Regions from separate parts of the Siccibacter colletis genome, predicted to be linked through region 3. Evidence: predicted binding sites of a transcription regulator. Region 3 holds the regulator's gene; each other region holds the start of a gene.
The links. The regulator sigma-54, encoded in region 3, starts transcription at its own class of promoters, with help from an activator protein. The targets are predictions, from matches to a motif close to GTTGGCACANNTTTCGCTNT.
Positions count from the first base shown of each region.

Region 1: a site for sigma-54 is predicted at 1,952-1,971, ahead of glnA (glutamate--ammonia ligase). Genes of this name have one in related genera too.
Region 2: a site for sigma-54 is predicted at 4,612-4,631, ahead of glnK (P-II family nitrogen regulator). Genes of this name have one in related genera too.

Region 1 covers NZ_CP074352.1:3,903,626-3,910,821, forward strand. The annotation lists gene typA (ribosome-dependent GTPase TypA) at 1-1,681, opposite strand, end outside; gene glnA (glutamate--ammonia ligase) at 2,062-3,471, shown strand; gene glnL (nitrogen regulation protein NR(II)) at 3,712-4,761, shown strand; gene glnG (nitrogen regulation protein NR(I)) at 4,770-6,179, shown strand; gene KFZ77_RS18670 (YshB family small membrane protein) at 6,287-6,409, shown strand; gene hemN (oxygen-independent coproporphyrinogen III oxidase) at 6,447-7,196, opposite strand, start outside.
Region 2 covers NZ_CP074352.1:956,974-964,169, reverse strand. The annotation lists gene KFZ77_RS04690 (hypothetical protein) at 1-29, opposite strand, end outside; gene KFZ77_RS04685 (hypothetical protein) at 26-268, opposite strand; RNA gene ffs (signal recognition particle sRNA small type) at 476-572, opposite strand; gene KFZ77_RS04675 (MGMT family protein) at 762-1,073, shown strand; gene KFZ77_RS04670 (YbaY family lipoprotein) at 1,105-1,677, opposite strand; gene tesB (acyl-CoA thioesterase II) at 1,895-2,755, shown strand; gene amtB (ammonium transporter AmtB) at 2,902-4,188, opposite strand; gene glnK (P-II family nitrogen regulator) at 4,221-4,559, opposite strand; gene KFZ77_RS04650 (SmdB family multidrug efflux ABC transporter permease/ATP-binding protein) at 4,814-6,601, opposite strand; gene KFZ77_RS04645 (SmdA family multidrug ABC transporter permease/ATP-binding protein) at 6,594-7,196, opposite strand, start outside.
Region 3 covers NZ_CP074352.1:443,839-451,034, forward strand. The annotation lists gene elbB (isoprenoid biosynthesis glyoxalase ElbB) at 1-244, shown strand, start outside; gene mtgA (monofunctional biosynthetic peptidoglycan transglycosylase) at 256-969, shown strand; gene yrbL (PhoP regulatory network protein YrbL) at 976-1,611, opposite strand; gene npr (PTS phosphocarrier protein NPr) at 1,806-2,078, opposite strand; gene rapZ (RNase adapter RapZ) at 2,075-2,929, opposite strand; gene ptsN (PTS IIA-like nitrogen regulatory protein PtsN) at 2,999-3,484, opposite strand; gene hpf (ribosome hibernation promoting factor) at 3,608-3,895, opposite strand; gene rpoN (RNA polymerase factor sigma-54) at 3,918-5,351, opposite strand; gene lptB (LPS export ABC transporter ATP-binding protein) at 5,454-6,179, opposite strand; gene lptA (lipopolysaccharide ABC transporter substrate-binding protein LptA) at 6,186-6,743, opposite strand; gene lptC (LPS export ABC transporter periplasmic protein LptC) at 6,712-7,196, opposite strand, start outside.

The DNA of each region.
Region 1 (7,196 bases), 610 kb from region 3:
TCGGCGGAACCAGGGTGGTGGCTTCGTCAGTACCGGAAGCACGCATGTTGGTCAGCTTCTTACCGGTCAGGCAGTTTACGGTCAGGTCGTTAGAACGGCTGTGAATACCGATGATCTGGCCTTCGTAAACTTCAGCACCGTGACCGAGGAACAGCTTACCGCGGTCCTGCAGGCCGAACAGCGCAAACGCAACCGCTTTACCCTGACCGTTGGAGATCAGTACGCCGTTCTGACGCTGACCCACTTCGCCCGGACGCACGTCGTCGTAGTGGCTGAAGGTGGAATACAGCAGACCGGTACCGGAGGTCATGGTCATGAATTCGTTACGGAAGCCGATCAGGCCACGGCTTGGGATCACGTAGTCGAGACGTACGCGGCCTTTGCCATCCGGATCCATGTTTTTCATGTCGCCTTTACGCTCACCCATCGCCTGCATCACAGAGCCCTGATGCTGCTCTTCGATATCCAGGGTCACGTTCTCGAACGGCTCCTGCTTGCGGCCTTCGAATTCACGGAAGATAACTTTCGGACGGGAAACCGCCAGCTCGAAACCTTCACGACGCATGTTTTCGATCAGTACGGAGAGGTGAAGCTCGCCACGACCGGATACGCGGAACGCGTCAGCGTCTTCGGTTTCTTCAACGCGCAGCGCAACGTTGTGCACCAGCTCTTTGTTCAGGCGGTCGAGGATCTGACGTGAAGTCACGTACTTACCTTCTTTACCACAGAACGGAGAGGTGTTGACGTTGAAGAACATGGTTACGGTCGGTTCATCAACGGACAGCGCCGGCAGCGCTTCGACGTTCTGCGGATCGCAGATGGTGTCGGAGATGTTCAGTTCGCCCAGACCGGTGATCGCGATGATGTCGCCCGCTTCCGCGAGTTCGCTGTCGATACGCTCCAGACCGAGGTGGCCCAGTACTTTACCGACTTTACCGTTACGGGTTTTGCCTTCGCTGTCGATGACAGTAACCTGCTGGTTCGGCTTAACTTTACCGCGCTTGATGCGGCCGATGCCGATCACGCCCAGGTAGTTGTTGTAGTCCAGCTGAGAGATCTGCATCTGCAGCGGGCCGTCCAGGTCAACGTTCGGCGACGGTACGTGGTCGACGATAGCCTGATACAGCGGGGTCATGTCGTCCGCCATGTCAGTGTGGTCCAGACCCGCGATACCGTTCAGCGCAGAAGCGTAAACGATCGGGAAGTCCAGCTGCTCGTCGGTCGCGTCGAGGTTAACGAACAGGTCGAATACCTGGTCAACAACCCAGTCAGGACGCGCGCCAGGACGGTCAACTTTGTTGATAACAACAATTGGCTTCAGACCGTGGGCAAACGCCTTTTTGGTCACGAAGCGCGTCTGCGGCATAGGGCCATCCATTGCGTCAACGACCAGCAGTACTGAGTCAACCATGGACATTACACGTTCAACTTCGCCACCGAAGTCGGCGTGGCCGGGGGTATCAACGATGTTGATACGGAAATCATTCCATTTGATAGCGGTGTTCTTAGCGAGGATGGTAATCCCACGCTCTTTCTCCAAATCGTTGGAGTCCATCACACGCTCGGTGGTTTCCGCACGTTCGCTGAACGTACCAGACTGTTGGAGCAGCTTATCAACCAGGGTTGTTTTCCCATGGTCGACGTGCGCGATGATGGCGATGTTACGCAGATTTTCGATCACAACTTTGCCTCAGGCATTAGAAATAGCGCGTTATTGTACACGGATTAATCGCAGGACTGAACAAGATCACAAAGATCCTTCGCAAACAAGTATTGCAGGAGGGCTTTGTGATCCTTTTCACGCAGCAAACGTGCGCCCACTAACGCAAATTGCACCAATACAGTGCCCATTTTTTACACAAAGGCACTATATTGGTGCAATCTGTCCACGGTGGTGCAGCTCGTTTGCACTATGGTGCGCATGATAGCGCCTTTTTAAGGTAATTTGAAAGTTGGCACACTTTTCGCTTTATCTACATCAGAGCGAGAACGCCACTTTGATACAGTGTTTGAAAACCTCGTTACCACGACGACAATGACAAAATCCGGGAGAGTGCAAGTATGTCCGCTGAACACGTTTTGACGATGCTGAATGAACATGAAGTGAAGTTTGTCGATTTACGCTTCACCGATACTAAAGGTAAAGAGCAGCATGTCACGATCCCTTCCCATCAGGTTAATGCTGACTTCTTCGAAGAAGGCAAAATGTTTGATGGCTCCTCGATTGGTGGCTGGAAAGGTATCAACGAATCCGACATGGTGCTGATGCCTGACGCTTCTACCGCTGTCATTGACCCGTTCTACGAAGAACCTACACTTATCATCCGCTGCGACATCCTTGAGCCGGGCACCATGCAGGGCTACGACCGCGATCCGCGCTCCATTGCGAAACGTGCTGAAGAGTACCTGCGTTCAACCGGTATCGCCGATACCGTACTGTTCGGGCCAGAGCCGGAATTCTTCCTGTTCGACGACATCCGTTTCGGCAGCTCCATTTCCGGCTCTCACGTGGCTATCGACGATATCGAAGGCGCATGGAACTCCGGGACCAAATACGAAGGCGGCAACAAAGGCCACCGTCCGGGCGTGAAAGGCGGTTACTTCCCGGTTCCGCCGGTTGATTCCTCTCAGGACATCCGCTCCACCATGTGTATGGTGATGGAAGAGATGGGCCTGGTGGTTGAAGCGCACCACCACGAAGTAGCTACCGCCGGTCAAAACGAAGTGGCGACCCGCTTCAACACCATGACCAAGAAAGCGGACGAAATTCAGATCTACAAATATGTGGTTCATAACGTCGCGCACCGCTTTGGTAAAACCGCGACCTTCATGCCGAAACCGATGTTTGGCGATAACGGCTCCGGTATGCACTGCCACATGTCCCTGTCAAAGAACGGTACTAACCTGTTCTCTGGCGACAAATATGCCGGTCTGTCCGAGCAGGCGCTGTTCTACATCGGCGGCGTGATCAAACACGCGAAAGCCATCAACGCCCTGGCGAACCCGACCACCAACTCCTACAAGCGTCTGGTTCCGGGTTACGAAGCACCGGTTATGCTGGCGTACTCAGCCCGTAACCGTTCCGCTTCTATCCGTATTCCGGTCGTTGCCTCTCCGAAAGCACGTCGTATCGAAGTGCGCTTCCCGGACCCGGCGGCTAACCCGTACCTGTGCTTCGCGGCACTGCTGATGGCCGGCCTTGACGGTATCAAGAACAAAATCCATCCGGGCGAAGCGATGGACAAAAACCTGTATGACCTGCCGCCGGAAGAAGCGAAAGAGATCCCACAGGTTGCTGGCTCGCTGGAAGAAGCCCTCAACGCCCTGGATCAGGACCGCGAGTTCCTGACCGCCGGTGGCGTGTTCACCGACGACGCTATCGATGCTTATATCGCGCTGCGTATCGAAGAGAACGACCGCGTGCGCATGACGCCGCACCCGGTTGAGTTTGAACTGTACTACAGCGTGTAAGTTGCCCGCAGCGCGCGTTCATCGCCGCTGCGAATAACAACGCGAAAGATTTTTTGTTGCCGTGGAAACTTTTGGCCCATCTTCGGATGGGCTTTTTTCTCCGCAACGAACGGATACCAAAGGATGATTCAGTAAGGCGTTATTGTTTGTCATCGCACGCGCTGGGGACAAATAACATAGCCTTACTGAACCGATTGCCTATAATGCACTAAATTGGTGCAAACCCTGGGAGACTGCTGGATGGCAACAGGCGCGCTACCCGATGCCGGGCAGATCCTCAATGCGTTAATTAACAGCATCCTGCTGGTCGATGATGACCTGGCGGTGCATTACGCCAACCCGGCAGCGCAACAGCTGCTGGCGCAGAGTTCACGCAAACTTTTCGGCACGCCGCTGCCGGAGCTTCTGAGCTACTTCTCGCTCAATATTCATCTGATGCAGGAGAGCCTCAACGCCGGCCAGGGCTTTACGGATAATGAGGTCACGCTGGTCATCGACGGGCGTTCCCACATTCTTTCCCTGACCGCGCAGCGCCTGCCGGACGGCTTTATCCTGCTGGAGATGGCGCCGATGGATAATCAGCGTCGCCTCAGCCAGGAGCAGCTCCAGCATGCGCAGCAGGTGGCGGCGCGCGATCTGGTGCGCGGCCTCGCCCACGAGATTAAAAACCCGCTCGGCGGATTGCGCGGTGCCGCGCAGCTGCTGACCCGCGCCCTGCCCGATCCGTCGCTGACGGAGTACACCAACGTAATTATTGAGCAGGCCGACCGCCTGCGTAATCTGGTGGACAGGCTGCTGGGGCCACAACAGCCGGGCATGCACGTCACCGAGAGCATTCACAAAGTCGCAGAGCGGGTCGTGAAGCTGGTGTCGATGGAGCTGCCGGAGAACATCACCCTGGTGCGCGACTACGACCCGAGCCTGCCGGAGTTCGCGCACGATCCCGACCAGATTGAGCAGGTGCTGCTCAACATCGTACGCAATGCCTTACAGGCGCTGGGCCCGGCGGGGGGTGAAATCGTTCTGCGCACCCGCACTGCGTTTCAGCTTACGCTGCACGGCACCCGCTACCGGCTCGCCGCGCGTATTGATGTGGAAGATAACGGGCCGGGCATTCCCGCGCATCTGCAGGACACGCTCTTTTATCCGATGGTCAGCGGCCGCGAAGGCGGCACCGGGCTGGGGCTGTCCATTGCCCGCAGCCTGATTGACCAGCATTCCGGAAAAATCGAATTTAACAGCTGGCCGGGTCATACCGAGTTTTCGCTCTACCTGCCCATTCGTAAATAGAGGTCTTTATGCAACGAGGGATAGTCTGGATCGTCGATGACGATAGCTCCATTCGCTGGGTGCTGGAACGCGCACTGACCGGCGCCGGTTTAAGTTGCACCACCTTTGAAAGCGGTAATGAGGTGCTGAACGCGCTGACCACCAAAACCCCGGACGTGCTGCTGTCGGATATTCGTATGCCGGGCATGGACGGTTTAGCGCTGTTAAAACAGATTAAGCAGCGCCACCCGATGCTGCCGGTGATCATCATGACGGCGCACTCTGACCTCGACGCCGCGGTGAGCGCTTATCAGCAGGGCGCGTTCGACTATCTGCCAAAACCTTTCGATATCGACGAAGCGGTGGCGCTGGTGGAGCGGGCGATCAGCCACTATCAGGAGCAGCAGCAGCCGCGCAACGTACAGGTGTTCGGCCCCACCACCGATATCATCGGCGAAGCGCCGGCGATGCAGGATGTGTTTCGTATTATCGGCCGTCTGTCGCGCTCGTCCATCAGCGTGCTGATTAACGGCGAGTCCGGTACCGGTAAAGAGCTGGTGGCCCATGCGCTGCATCGCCACAGCCCGCGGGTGAAAGCCCCGTTCATCGCGCTGAACATGGCGGCGATCCCCAAAGATTTGATTGAGTCCGAGCTGTTCGGCCACGAGAAAGGCGCGTTTACCGGCGCGAACCAGATCCGCCAGGGTCGCTTCGAGCAGGCCGACGGCGGGACGCTGTTTCTGGATGAGATCGGCGATATGCCGCTGGATGTGCAGACGCGTCTACTGCGCGTGCTGGCCGACGGGCAGTTCTACCGCGTCGGCGGCTATGCGCCGGTGAAAGTCGATGTGCGCATCATCGCCGCGACGCACCAGAACCTTGAACTGCGCGTGCAGGAGGGGAAATTCCGTGAGGATCTGTTCCACCGCCTGAACGTGATTCGCGTCCACCTGCCGCCGCTGCGCGAGCGTCGGGAAGACATTCCGCGCCTCGCCCGCCACTTCCTGCAGATCGCGGCAAAAGAGCTGGGCGTGGAGGCGAAGCTGCTGCATCCCGAAACCGAAGCGGCGCTGACGCGTCTCGCCTGGCCGGGTAACGTGCGCCAGCTGGAAAACACCTGCCGCTGGCTGACGGTGATGGCGGCGGGTCAGGAAGTGCTGATTCAGGATCTGCCGCCGGAACTGTTTGAAACCTCGGTGCCGGACAACCCGTCGCAGACGCTGCCGGACAGCTGGGCGACGCTGCTTGCCCAGTGGGCGGATCGCGCGTTGCGCTCCGGCCATCAGAATCTGCTCTCCGAGGCGCAGCCCGAAATGGAGCGCACCCTGCTGACCACGGCGCTGCGTCATACCCAGGGCCATAAACAGGAAGCGGCACGGCTGTTGGGATGGGGTCGCAACACCTTAACCCGTAAGCTCAAAGAGTTAGGCATGGAGTGATCGAGCGTCGGGAATTAACACTAAAAACTGCTGCTATTTTGTACTTTACTGCAGCAGCAAGTTGCGTATGATCGGGCGCGTTCACGGGAAGGGTTTTTGAGGGTTGTATGCTGGAATCACTATTACATATGGCATCCAGCAGCGCTGAAGTTGGCGCTGCTGCAAGCCACACGCCGCAGACGGCAATCGCCGCGATTCTGTGCGCGGCGCTGGTTAATTTTTTGAGTTAACCGCATCAGGAGAGGGTTTCCCTCTCCTGCTTTCCGCTTAGATCACCCGCGAGAACTGCTGCAAGCGCGCTTTCTGACGCAGATACACGTCAAAGCACATGCAGATATTGCGGATCAGCAAGCGCCCTTTCGGCGTTACCACTATCTCCGTCTCGTTCACGTCCACCAGCCCGTCTTTTGCCAGCGGGGCCAGCAGCTGTAAATCTTCCGCAAAATAGTCCGCCACGCGGATATCCCATTCGCGTTCAATCTCCGCATACGTCAGGCGGAAGTTACAGATCAGCGATTTAATCACGTCCCGACGGATACAGTCGTCACGGGTCAGGGCCAGCCCGCGCCACAGAGCGTTACCCTGTTCGTCGACCTGCTGATAGTAGCGCTTGAGCTCTTTCTGGTTCTGGGCGTAGCAGTCACCCAGCATGCTGATGGCCGAGACGCCCATTCCCAGCAGATCGGTGTCGCCCTGGGTGGTGTAACCCTGGAAATTGCGGTGCAGCACCCCTTCGCGCTGGGCAATTGCCAGTTCGTTATCAGGGCGGGCGAAATGGTCCATCCCGATAAACTGATAGCCGGAGGCGGTAAGCGAGGTGATGGTCTGCTGCAGAATATCAAGCTTCTGCTGCGCGGACGGCAGATCGGCGTCTTTGATTTTGCGCTGGGCGGCAAACAGCGTCGGCAGGTGCGCGTAGTTGAACACGCTCAGGCGATCCGGATTCAGCTCCGCCACGCGCTGCAGCGTAAAGGCAAAGCTTTCCGGCGTCTGTTTCGGCAGGCCGTAGATTAAATC
Region 2 (7,196 bases), 510 kb from region 3:
GCCGTGGTATGTGGCTCGTGACGTTTCATTTTTTCTTCTTCAGAATTTTACGCAGGGCTTTGATTTCTTTATCAGTGAGCTGCTCGGTACGGCTCTCTTCCGTGTGCTGGCTGTCGATGTCGTCTTCTGAAATGTCGTCATCGTTCATCGCGCTCAGCAGTAATCTTTCGGTAACCGCGCCGAGGGTCTCGTCATTTTCCTGAGCATATTCACGCAGACGCTCTTTTAACTCCGCATTGATTTTGACGTTCAGTACCGCGGTGGTCATAGCATTTCCTTAACGTTAAACAGGGGAAAATGAAGGCGTTACGCCATCGATGCGTTAATAACATGAATAATTTAAATGACAGCAGTATGACAAATTGATGACAGTTATCAGAAATGTGACAGCGAAAGCGGATGTGTTCAGAAAAAGGGAAAGTGTTGCAAGACGATGAGAAGTAACGAAAAGGCGGGAGCCAGAATTGGGTGGGGGCCCTGCCAGCTACATCCCGGCACACACGTCATCTGCCCTGGCTGCTTCCTTCCGGACCTGACCTGGTGAACAGAGTAGCGTTGCGGGAGAACCAACAGGGCCCCCATTGAGAGCGTTGAGTATCAACGCGCAGGCGGCATTATCCTTATAACCCCCGGCAATTGCAACCCGACCACAACCGGGTGCTGGTTTCTTGTTCGATACTGCAAAAACGCTCAGCTAATCATTTCTTTTCACGTGCTCAGGCTACATCTATCCTTGCAAGCACGCTAAAAAGGAGACGCTTATGGACAATCAGGACACTTTCCCGCAGCGCATTTACCAGATTGTGGCCGCGATTCCGGAAGGATTCGTCACCACCTATGGCGAGGTGGCAAGGCTGGCGGGATCGCCGCGCGCGGCGCGTCAGGTGGGGGGCGTGCTGAAGCGTTTGCCGGAGGGGAGCCAGCTGCCGTGGCATCGGGTGGTGAATCGTCACGGTGCGATTTCCCTGACCGGTCCGGATCTGCAGCGTCAGCGTCAGGCGCTGTTATCTGAAGGTGTGGAAGTGAGCGGGAGTGGGCAAATCGATTTGCAGCGCTATCGCTGGAACTACTGACCCCGGCGTGCCGGAGTCAGTATGCGGGTCATCAGAAGTTCGTCGGAGCCGGAACGGCAGACGACGGATTAACCTGCGTCGGTGAAGTCGATGGTACGGTGGTGGCCGCGCCGCCGCTCTGGTTTACCGGAACTGCGGTCTGCTGTACCGGAACCAGCGTCAGGTCAGCTTTAGTGCCGCCCTGATTAATTACCGGTTTCACGGTATCGGTGATGAACACCAGTTTGTCATCAATGGTGATCGCCGCACTCAGCAGGATACGGGCGTTCGGCTGTACGTCAGACGGGTTAAACGGCAATTCAAAGCTGAACGGTGCCTGTTTGCCCTCGGTACGCACTACCCGCTGCGCCAGCACTTTCGACGGCTGATCGGCCACAGATGCATCCGACAGCGTCACGGTGAGCGCCGCATCCGGTGGCAGAGCCACTTTCTGACGGATCCATACGGTACCAGATACATTCGGCTGCTTGATGACAGGCTGGGTGTTAACCCCGGCGGTATTCGGGTTCAGCGCGGGAGTCTGGATATCTGCGCTTTTGTCTTGCGCGCAACCAGCGAGCGCTACGGCAACCGCTACACCACTTAATACGTGCACGAGTTTCATTGAGTTCTCCTTATCTTCAATGCACCAGCGGGAAGTACTCCCACCAGAGTGTGTGGTCACAACAACATAACGTGCTAAGTGTGGCATAGATCACCCGATTCTGCCTGGAAACGCCCCGCCATTCAGACAAATGCACCCATCGGACCACTTCATAAACCAGGTTATACTCAGCGATAATTACCGGCACAGCGCTGCCCCGTTGTTATTGAGGAAATGTATGAGTCAGGCACTGAACAACCTTCTGGCGTTACTGAATCTGGAAAAAATTGAGGAAGGCCTGTTTCGCGGCCAGAGTGAAGATCTGGGGCTGCGCCAGGTGTTTGGCGGTCAGGTCGTTGGTCAGGCGCTGTATGCGGCGAAAGAAACTGTCCCCGCCGAGCGTCTGGTGCACTCGTTCCACAGCTACTTCCTGCGCCCTGGCGACAGCCAGAAACCTATCGTTTATGACGTGGAAGTGCTGCGCGACGGCAACAGCTTCAGCGCCCGCCGCGTCGCGGCGGTGCAGAACGGTAAGCCCATCTTTTACATGACGGCCTCGTTCCAGGCTCCCGAGCCGGGCTTTGAGCATCAGAAAACCATGCCGTCTGCGCCGTCACCGGACGGGCTGCCGTCAGAGACCGACATCGCGCGTAAGCTGGCGCACCTCCTGCCGCCTCAGGCCGCCGAGAAGTTTCTGAGCGACAAGCCGCTGGAGATCCGCCCGGTGGAGTTTCACAACCCGCTCAAGGGGCATACCGCCGAGCCGGCGCGTCAGGTGTGGCTGCGTGCGAATGGCAACGTGCCGGACGATCTGCGGGTGCATCAGTACCTGCTTGGTTACGCTTCGGACTTTAACTTCCTGCCGGTGGCGCTGCAGCCGCACGGCATCGGCTTCCTGGAGCCGGGCATGCAGGTAGCGACCATCGATCATTCGATGTGGTTCCACCGTCCGTTCAACATCAACGAGTGGCTGCTCTACAGCGTGGAGAGCACCTCGGCCTCCAGCGCGCGCGGTTTTGTGCGCGGCGAGTTCTACACCCATGATGGCGTGCTGGTGGCCTCAACGGTACAGGAAGGGGTAATGCGCAAGCGCAGCTAGCCCTGCCCCTGTTCTCACGCACCCACCTTTTCTGTTTCGCCAACGGCGGGTGCGCAGGCTTACCCGCCCTATACACCGTTGCATACCTGCCATAAAAAAACCTCCCGCATGCGGGAGGTTTGAGGCTCAGGAGATACTCAAAAAAATCAGGCGTTGTAGGCGTTCTCGCCGTGGCTGTTAACGTCCAGCCCTTCACGCTCCTGGTCTTCAGGAACGCGCAGGCCAACGGTCATGTCTGCCAGTTTGTAGCCGATGAAGGCCACCACGCCGGACCAGACGATAGTGAGCCCGATGCTTTCCAGCTGTACCAGCACCTGATGGCCCATAGTCACCCCTTCCGCATAGCCCACGCCACCCAGTGAAGTGGAAGCAAAGAAGCCGGTCAACACACAGCCCACGATGCCGCACACGCCGTGTACGCCGAACACATCGCACGGATCATCGACGCGCAGCCAGCGTTTCAGCATAGTCACGCCCCACAGCCCTGCCAGACCCGCCGCGATACCGACGATCAGCGCCCCGCCGACACCGATGTAGCCACAGGCCGGAGTAACGCCCACCAGACCGGCAATGGCACCGGAACAGGCACCCAGCAGCGACGGCTTGCCGCGCAGCGCCCACTCGCCGAAGACCCAGGCAAGGATCGCCGCAGCGGTTGCCACCACGGTGTTCACAAATGCCAGGCCCGCGATTTCATTGGCGGCGCTGGCAGAACCGGCGTTGAAACCAAACCAGCCGACGTAGAGGATTGCCGTACCGATAAACACCATCGGCAGGTTGTGCGGTTTGAACGCTTCTTTGCCGAAGCCGACGCGTTTGCCAATCATGTAGGCACCCACCAGGCCCGCTACCGCGGCGTTAATGTGCACCACGGTGCCGCCGGCGAAGTCCAGCGCGCCGTGGGAAGCCAGCAGACCGCCACCCCAGACCATGTGCGCAATCGGGATGTAGGAGAGCGTCAGCCACACCACCACGAAAATCAGCACCGCCGAGAAGCGAATACGTTCTGCCAGTGCACCGACGATCAGACCCACGGTAATGCAGGCGAAAGAGCCCTGGAAAGCGACGTGGATATACTGATAGAAGCTGCCCATCAGCGCCGTGATCTCAATGCCTTTCAGCATCGTCCAGTCGAAGCTGCCGAAGAAGTTATTGCCGCTGCCGAAGGCCAGCGAGTAGCCGTAGACCACCCACAGTACGCATACCAGCGCGAAGGTGACGGTGACCTGAGTCAGCATCGAGAGTACGTTTTTACCGCGGATCAGACCGCCGTAAAACAGCGCAATGCCCGGGATCGTCATAAACAGTACCAGGGCGGTGCAAATCATCATAAAGGCGTTGTCGGCTTTATCCGCCACTGCTGGTGCAGCCAGCGCAATACCCGGCAGCAGTGCCAGCGCGCTAAGCCCTAATTTCATGGCTACTTTTTTCATTTTCATCATTCCTGTCACGAGAGGCTTAACGATTACAGGGCGGCTTCATCCGACTCGCCGGTGCGAATACGGATAACGCGTTGCAGTTCGGCAACAAAAATTTTGCCGTCGCCAATTTTGCCGGTGTAGGCTGCTTTACTAATAATATCAATCACTTCATCCAGCTGATCGTCTGCGATAGCCACATCAATCTTCACCTTAGGCAAGAAGTTGACGCTGTACTCCGCACCGCGGTACAGCTCGGCATGGCCCTTCTGGCGACCAAAGCCTTTTACTTCAGTCACGGTCAGTCCCTGAATACCAATCGACGAGAGCGCTTCACGCACGTCTTCCAGCTTGAACGGTTTGATTACCACGGTAACCAGCTTCATAGATCCCCTCCACTCAGAATTGGGCAATTGCCGCAGCGAACATGAGAGGGATAAAGCAAGCGCCGTGCCAGAAATCGAAACAGGAGGTGATTGTTAACGCTAAGGCGGAATGTAAGGGTGTGTCAGTGTGGGCCGGGCGGGAAAAAGGGAGCGGCACAGTGCGGGCATAAAAAAACGCACCATCAGAGTGCATGGTGCGTTGCAATTTTGCACCACGGCAACAACCTGCCGCCGCAGTGCGTTGTTTTAGTGCATCAAGCGGTAGCCGGCTCGTCGCGGCTGGCCGCTTGCAGCTCTTCGCCAGCCAGCTGCAGCTGGTACATCTGCCAGTAGCGCCCCTGCTGCGCCAGCAGGTCGGCATGGGAACCGCGCTCCACTGCCTGGCCGCGATGCAGCACGAGGATGGTATCGGCTTCGACGATAGTCGACAGACGATGGGCGATCACCACCAGCGTGGTGCGCTTACGTACCGCCGCCAGCGCCAGGGAAATCGCCTGCTCGGTGCCGGAGTCGATGTTGGCGGTCGCCTCATCGAGGATCAGGATCTGCGGGGTCTCCACCAGCACGCGAGCCATCGCCAGCAGCTGTTTCTGCCCGACCGACAGGTTATTGCCCTGCTCACCCAGACGCGTATGGATACCGTCGCTCATGCTACGCGCCAGCCCGGCGAGCTGCACCGTCTCCAGCACGTCCCACACTTTCTCTTCGCTGATGTCGCGCCCGAGGGTGACATTGGCAAAGAAGGAGTCGGCCATCACCACCGGGTCCTGCTGCACCATCGCGACACCGTGACGCAGCGCGGCGTGGCTCAGCCCGGCCAGAGGCCGCCCGTCGAGGCGGATCTCCCCTTCGGTCAGCGGGTAGTAACCCATTAACAGACTGGCGAGGGTGCTTTTTCCGCTGCCGGTATGCCCGACCAGCGCCACAAAGCTGCGCGACGGAATGTGCAGATCGATATCCTGCAGCACCAGACGATCTTCGCGGTAGGCAAACGACACATGGTCAATAGCAATATCGCCGCTGGTCAGCGGACGATCATCGCTGCCGTACTCCTGACGCGGACGGTCCATCAGTTCGAACACGCGCTCCCCGGCGACGACCGCCTGTTGCAGCATCGATTGCTGGGTAGTGAGTTCGATCAGCGGTTCGTTCAGCCGCCCGAGGTAGCTGATAAACGCATACAGCACACCGACTTCAATGGTGCCTTCCGGGCTGAAGCCGAACAGCATCAGCAGGCCGCACAGCACCAGCGCCGAGAACAGGCTGAGCAGCGGGCGCAGCAGGAAACCGTCCAGCCGCAGGGTCTGCATACGCGCGGTGTAGTGCGAGCGGCTCGCCTGCCCCATGCGTTCCCCGAAGCGCGCCTGCTGGCGGAACTGCTGGATGACCCCCATGCCGTTGATCACTTCGTTGAAACCGTCATTGATGTCCGCCAGGTAGGAGCGCATCCGGCGCACGATCGGCGTGCTGTAGCGCTGATAAATCACCATCACGATCATCACCGCCGGGAAGATCGCAATCGCCACCAGCGCCATGCGCCAGTCGAGGCTGAACATCGCGACCAGCATCGCGCCCACCAGCGCGGCGCTGCGCAGCACCGTAGCCACCACCATCACATAGAGATCGCGGATCACCTCGGTATCGTTGGTCACCCGCGAGATAAGCTGCCCCACCGGCTGGGTATCGAAGGCGCTGAGCGGCTGACGCAGCGCCGCATCCATCGCGTCGGTGCGCAGCTGCTGCACCACGCCGACCGCCGCCTGGTTGAACAGCAGCGACTGCCAGTAGTGCAGCCCTGCCGCCAGCAGCTGCAGGCAGATGTAGGCGAACGCCATCCCGGCCAGCAGGCCCAGCGGCATATACTCTTTCGCGACCATGTTATCGATGAAGTAGCTGATCAGCGCCGGGCCGCTCACTTCTGCCGCAGCGGCAATCCACAGCATCAGCACGGCGATGTAGATCTGCTTACGCCACGGCGAACCGTACGCCAGCAGGCGCTTGAGCGTCGGCCATACCTTGACCGGCTTCGGCGTCTCACGCATGGTGCGCCTCCTTGTCATCGTCGTCGTCCGTTTCCGGCTCGTCATCCAGCGCCGCTTCCAGCTGCTGGTAACGGTACATATCCCGATACCAGCCCGGCTGAGCGGCGAGGCTGTCGTGGTCGCCGCGCTGGGCAATCTGCCCATGTTGCAGCACCAGAATTTCACTGGCTTCGGTCAGGGCGGACAGCCGGTGGGCGCTGATAATGATGGTGCGCCCCTCGCCCCACTGGCGCAGGTTGTGCAGGATCTGATGTTCGGTACGGCCATCCACCGCCGACAGCGCATCGTCGAGGATAAGGATTTCCGCCTCCAGCAGCAGCGCGCGCGCAATCGAGAGGCGCTGCTTCTGTCCGCCGGAGAGCATCACGCCGCGCTCGCCCACTTCGGTGTCATACCCCTGGGGCAGGCGCAGAATATCTTCATGCACGCTGGCGAGCTTCGCCACCTGCTCAATCTCCGCCTGGCTGGCCCCCGGCCTGCCGAGTGCGATGTTGTTCGCTACGGTATCGGAGAACAGGAACGGGGTCTGGTTCACTACCGCCAGGCGACCGCGCCAGGCGTTGAGCTGCAGACGCGGCAGTGGAATATCGCTGAA
Region 3 (7,196 bases):
CCCCGCAATGCTGCCAAAAATTATTCCGGCTCCGCTGCGCCTCACTATCGGCACCGATATTGATACTGCAGAGATGGTGGAAGCGATGGGCGGTGAGCATGTGCCTTGCCCGGTGGATGACATCGTTATTGATGAAGATAACCGCATCGTCACCACCCCGGCGTGGATGCTGGCCGAGGACATCGCGCAGGCTGCACAGGGCATCGAGAAACTGGTGGCCCGCGTGCTGGAGCTTTGCGAGTGAAGCGAGGGCGTATGTCGCCCCTTGGGCTGATCAAACGCTGGCTGCTGCGTGGGGTTGCGATCGTTATGCTGTGCTGGGTGGGCGGGATTCTGGCGTTCAGCGTGCTGCCGGTACCGTTCTCCATGGTGATGGCGGAGCGGCAGCTCTCTGCCTGGTTCAGCGGCGACTTCAGCTACGTAGCGCACTCAGACTGGGTGAGTATGGATAACATCTCGCCGTGGATGGGGATGGCGGTAATTGCCGCCGAGGATCAGAAATTCCCTGAGCACTGGGGTTTTGACGTGGCGGCCATCCAACAGGCAGTAGCGCATAACGAACGCAGCGACACGCGCGTGCGCGGGGCGTCTACGCTCTCGCAGCAGACGGCAAAAAATATGTTCCTGTGGGACGGTCGCAGCTGGCTGCGTAAAGGCCTGGAGGCAGGGCTGACGCTGGGCATCGAGACGGTGTGGAGCAAAAAGCGCATCCTGACCGTCTACATGAATATTGCTGAATTTGGCGACGGCGTGTTTGGCGTTGAGGCGGCAGCGCAGCGCTATTTTAACAAGCCCGCCAGCCGCCTGACTGCCAGCGAGGCCGCGCTGCTTGCCGCCGTGCTGCCTAATCCGATCCGCTACAAGGCGAATGCGCCCTCTGGCTATGTACAGCGCCGTCAGGCGTGGATTTTACGCCAGATGCGCCAGCTGGGTGGTGAATCCTTTATGGCGCAGCATCACCTGGATTAAACAGCGTTAAGCCTGATGGGATGAGAGTTCCATCGGGTTGGCGCTGGCTGGCAGCGTCTTTTCACTCTCCAGTACCGCGGCCAGAACCTTGCTGGCCATAAAGCGCTGCCAGGTGCGTTCCAGCTTGCGCTGATAGAACCATCCGGACCAGGTCGCCAGTGGGATCAGCGTGCCTTCCCCGATATTGTCACAGATCACCGGTACCACTTCTGAGGCGCTGATACGGCGGCACAGCACGTTCTGCGGCTTCAGCGTCATTGTCACAATCCGGTTGTTTTCCATATAGCGTCTGAGCGCTTTCAGCATATGGCGCAGCACCTTCACATCTTCAGGATAGCGGCACTGTTCAGCAAACTCGGTAAGCGTTATTGAGGGCTTACCGTCGAAATCGGTAATCACATCGTAGACGTAGCCGGTGCCGAGATCGGTTTCTATCGTGCCGTAGTAGCGCGGAATACCGCTCCAGTCTTTCAGGCGGCGCGACAGCTGTGCGTAGTAGTTCAGCTCGCGTCGGGTTTCTTTATCCCCGCCGTGACCGCTGTTGTAGATAATTTTGATGCAGCGCTGGGCGTCATCCGGGTGCGGATAACACTTGCGGTGCCGCCCGGTGCCCAGGGGGGTCAGTTCAGATAAACGAATCATGTGACTTTCCTGGAAATATTTATTAACACACCACCAGTATCGCCAGGTTAGTTAAATGAACTTTCAACGAGAGTCTTAAGTTTTTCTTAAGGTTTATTCTGAAAGTGAAGAGCGCACAAAATGTAGAAAATCTGTAAACGACGGGCAATAAAAAACGCCGATCGGCGTTTTTCAGAGAGGGAAGGAAGAAAGCATTACTCTTCGTCGAACCCGGCATTAAACAGGGCGACGACCGCCGTGAGCGCCTCCTGCTCCTGGGGGCCGCTGGCTTCAACCTCAATGTGCCCGCCCTGAGCGGAGTCGAGCATCAGCAGGGCGATTACGCTGCTCGCTTCAGCCTCGGTGCCTGCTTCATTACGCAGCAGCACTTCCGCATCAAAGCTCTGCACCAGTTCAAACAGCTTCATGGCCGGGCGGGCATGCATCCCCAGCTTGTTGGTGATTTCAACGGTCTGTTTAACGGTCATGCTTTACGTTTTTCCAGGGTACGATGACGGGACTGAACGTTTTTACCGCGCGAGCGGAAATAGTCCGCCAGCTGTTCAGCGATATAGACCGAGCGGTGCTTACCGCCGGTACAGCCGATGGCAACCGTGAGATAGCTGCGGTTGTTCGTTTCCAGCATCGGCAGCCAGAGTTCTAAGTAGCTGCGCGTCTGGTAGATAAAGTTGTGCACTTCGGTATGGCGATCGAGAAACGCGGCGACGGGCTTATCGAGGCCGGTCATGGGACGCAGCTTCGGATCCCAGTGCGGGTTAGGCAGAAAGCGCACGTCAAATACGTAATCGGCGTCAATCGGGATGCCGTGCTTAAAGCCGAAGGATTCAAACACCATCGTCAGCTCGCGCTCGCGCTTGCCCAGCAGGCGGGTGCGCAGCATTTCGGCCAGCTCGTGCACCGACATTTCCGAGGTGTCGATGATCAGATCGGCCCGCGAGCGCAGCGGCTCCAGCAGATCGCTCTCTTCATCAATGGCGCTTTCCAACGACAGATTCTTGCTGGAAAGCGGATGCAGACGACGGGTATCGCTGTAGCGACGAATCAGGGTATTGCGGTCGGCATCAAGGAACAGCAGCTGCGGCGAGAAGGTGTCGGGCAAGTTGCTCATCGCCTGTTCGAACACTTCCGGCGATTCCGGCATGTTACGCACATCAATGCTGACCGCAGCAGAAATCTGCCTGTCGGCCAGGGAGTTCGCCAGCTCCGGCAGCAGCACCACCGGCAGGTTGTCTACGCAGTAAAAACCCATATCTTCCAGCGCGCGCAGGGCTACGGATTTCCCTGAGCCCGAACGGCCACTGACAATCATCAGCACCATGAACTGTCTCTCCCCCGGACATCAGATGATACCGTGACGGCACCATCGCAGACCACGTGTCGGCCTTTGTTATTCAGTCTCATCGCTGCCTTCAGTAATGATCTGGTACAGCTCCTCATCGCTGGTCGCCGCCCGCAGGCGACGGCAGATGGTTTTATCTGCCAGACGCCGCGCCACCAGCGACAGCGTATGAAGGTGCGTTTTTGTCTGATCGGCAGGCACCAGCAGGGCAAACAGCAGATCCACCGGCTGGTTATCAATCGCGTCAAAAGCGATGGGCGTTTCCAGTTGCACAAAAACGCCCACGGCGCGCAACGTGTCCTCTTCCAGCTTGCCGTGAGGAATGGCGATGCCGTTACCAATACCGGTACTGCCCATGCGTTCGCGGGTCAGTATCGCTTCAAACACCACCTGCGGCGGCAGGCTGAGCTGCTTTGCCGCCAGTTCGCTGATAATTTCCAGCGCGCGTTTTTTACTCTGGCAGTGGACGCCACTTCGTGTACATTCCTGATTCAGGACGGTGCTCAGTTGCAGAGCGGATTCATTGTTCATCATATCGTTTCACCTGAGCGTCTCGTGATGCGCTTCTGACCGCGCCCGCGCGTGCGGGCGATTGAGCGGGAAACGGCTCGGGCCAGGGCCACGAGCCGTCAACGCATCAGCTATACGCCCGGACAGTCAATGTTGTTTTAGTTTATCTTTATGTTTGTTGAGCTGCCGCGCCAGTTTATCAATTAAACCGTCGATAGCGGCATACATATCCTGACCTTCCGCGCTGGCATGGATCTCCCCGCCGTTCACGTGCAGTGTGGCATCCGAAATATGCGTCACCTTCTCCACTTTCAGCACAATATAAACCTGGTTAATCCTTTCGAAGTATTGTTCCAGTTTGGCAAACTTCGTCGTCAAGAAGTCGCGCAGCGCTTCGGTAATTTCGACGTTGTGACCGGTAATGTTGAGCTGCATAGTGTCTTCCTTATCGGTTAAGTCACACCAGCTGTTTACGCTGGTTAGACGGCGGGATGGATAAAGACTCTCGGTACTTGGCAACGGTACGACGGGCCACCATGATGCCCTGGTCGGACAGCAGGGTTGTCAGTTTACTGTCGCTCAGCGGTTTGGCGGGGTTCTCCGCCGCGATCAATTTCTTCACCAGCGCACGGATTGCCGTGGAGGAGGCTTCGCCGCCGCCCTCGGTATTGACGTGGCTTGAGAAGAAATACTTCAGTTCAAAAATACCGCGCGGGCTGTGCAGATACTTCTGCGTGGTCACGCGTGAAATCGTGGATTCGTGCATCTCGACGGCCTGGGCGATATCCGCCAGCACCATCGGTTTCATGTACTCTTCGCCCTGCTCAAAGAAGGCCTGCTGCTGCTCGACGATGCAGCGGCTGACGCGCAACAACGTATCGTTGCGGCTTTCCAGGCTCTTAATTAGCCACTTCGCTTCCTGCAGGTTGCTGCGAATGAAGTTGCTGTCCGCTTCATTGCGTGCGCTGCCGCCAAGTGACGCATAGTGCTGATTGATGGAGAGGCGCGGCAGGCTGTCGGCATTCAGCTCGACGACCCAGCGTCCGGCGTGTTTGCGTACCAGTACATCCGGGATCACATACTCCGGCTCGCCGGTCTGGATCGACTGGCCCGGACGCGGATCCAGGGACTGGATCAGCGCCATCGCCTCTTTGAGCACATCTTCTTTCAGCCGGGTTACGCGCATCAGGCTGCGGAAATCGTGGTTGGCGAGCAGATCGAGGTGATCGCTCACGATCAAGCGGGCTTCGGCGAGGCGGGGCGTATCTTTGGCATATTGCGACAGCTGGATCAGCAGGCAGTCGCGCAGATCCCGGGCGGCAACGCCAACGGGGTCGAAACGCTGTACGCGCTTAAGCACCGCCAGCACTTCCTCCAGCGACAGCTCGTCATTGCCGATGCTTTCAAGAATATCGTCCACCGGGACGGTGAGATAGCCGGTCTCGTCCACGGCATCAACGATGGAGGTAGCAATGGCGCGATCGGTGTCAGAGAAGGGCGTCAGCTCTACCTGCCACATCAGGTAATCCTGTAGCGACTGGGTGGTTTCACCCTGGTAGATGGGCAGTTCGTCGTCCTGATAATCGACGCCGTTGCCCGACGGGGTGCCGGCGGTGTAGATCTCATCCCAGCTGGCATCCAGCGGAAGCTCTTCCGGCATGTCAGGCTTTTCCAGCGCTTCGCGGGTATCCAGCGCCTCGCTGTCGGTGGTTTCCTGGGTGGCAATCTCGTCGTGAAGATCGGTTTGCTCAAGCAGCGGATTACTTTCCAGCGCCTGCTGCAGTTCCTGCTGAAGTTCTAACGTAGACAGCTGCAACAGACGGATAGCCTGCTGCAACTGGGGCGTCATAGCAAGCTGTTGGCTGAGCCTAAGTTGCAAACCTTGCTTCATAATCAGAGCGGATATCCTCAGGTTTTACACCTGAACCTGTCATCACGGTGAGAGACACCGCGCCAGAAGAGGTTCAGGCGATACACATTAATGGCTACCGTATCAGAGTCTGAACTCTTCCCCAAGATACACGCGCTTCACCTGCTCATCTTCGAGGATGGCGGCAGGGGTGCCGTGGGCAATCAAATGCCCCTGGCTGACGATATACGCACGCTCGCACACCGCCAGTGTTTCACGTACGTTGTGGTCGGTAATCAACACGCCGAGGCCGCTGTCGCGCAGATGCTCAATGATGCGTTTGATGTCGATAACCGAAATCGGGTCAACCCCGGCGAAGGGTTCATCCAGCAGGATGAATTTCGGGTTGGCGGCGAGGGCGCGGGCGATCTCAACGCGGCGGCGTTCACCCCCGGAGAGCGACTGCCCGAGGCTGTTGCGCAGATGGTCGATATGGAACTCTTCCATCAGCTCTTTCGCGCGATCCTCACGCTGTTCGTCGGTGAGATCGTCACGGATCTGCAGCACCGCCATTAAGTTATCGTAGACGCTCAGGCGGCGGAAAATAGACGCTTCCTGCGGCAGATAGCCAATCCCGCGACGCGCACGGGCGTGCAGCGGCAGCAGGCTGATATCTTCGTCATCAATAATGATGTTGCCGGCGTCGCGCGGCACGATGCCCACGACCATGTAGAAGGTGGTGGTTTTACCAGCGCCGTTAGGGCCAAGCAGACCGACGATTTCGCCGGAGTTAACCGTCAGACTGACGTCTTCCACCACGCGGCGGCCTTTGTAGGCTTTAGCGAGGTTTTTTGCGATAAGTGTAGCCATAGCGGATCAGTTACTCTTTCTCTGGGCCTCAGGCGCGGCCTGGCCATTTTTTTCCTGCATCTGCGACGGCACCAGCACGGTGGTCACGCGTTTGCCTTTTTCGCTGAACGCCTGCATTTTCTGCTCTTTCACCAGATAGGTGATCTTGTCGCCCTTGATGTTGCTGTCGAGCTGTTCAAGATAGGCGTTACCGGTCAGCACCACGAAGTCTTTCTGCAGTTCATAGTGCATCTGCGAGGCGTTGCCTTTTACCGGCTTGCCGTTGTCCTGCATCTGGTAGAAGGTCGCGGGATTGCCGTAGCCGTCGATGACTTCTTTGCCTTCCTGACCACCCGGACGGGTAACCACGACTTTATCGGCATTGATTTTGATGGTGCCCTGCGTCACCACCACATTGCCGGTAAAGGTCACGACGTTGCCCTGCATATCCAGCGACTGCTGATCGGATTCAATATGGATTGGCTTTTCGGTATCACCCGTCAGCGCCAGCGCCAGCGGGCTGGATGCCAGTAATACGCTCGCCAGCAGCAGATTAAGGCTGCGTTTGTTTGTTCTGAATTTCATAGGATGTTCTAACCTTTTCAATCAGCTCGGCGTTCTTGCTGCGTAAGTTACCACGCATCTTCATACCGCTGGAGTTAAAGCTTGTGCCATAAAGCGTTACCAGCGAGTCGGAGGAAACATCCTGCGTCACGAGGTTAACTTGTGCTTTGTCTGTGGTGATCTTACGTAACTGTGAATCGGGCGTCAGGGCGTTAACCTCGACGTGGCCCTCAAGATACAGCATCTGATCGTTTGTTAATTTGGCCTTGTCTGCTCTGATTGACCAGGTCGGCACTTTTGCCTTATCAAACGAGGTCATCACCGGCTTGGTGAAAAATGAGACCGCGTCGTCAGAATAGTATTCAACGTGTTGCGCCACCAGACGGTAGTTCAGCGCGCCTTCAGGGCTGTACACCACCGTGTTGGACTGCTCGCTCTGGTACGTCGGCTCACCGCTGTTGGTCGCTACCTGGC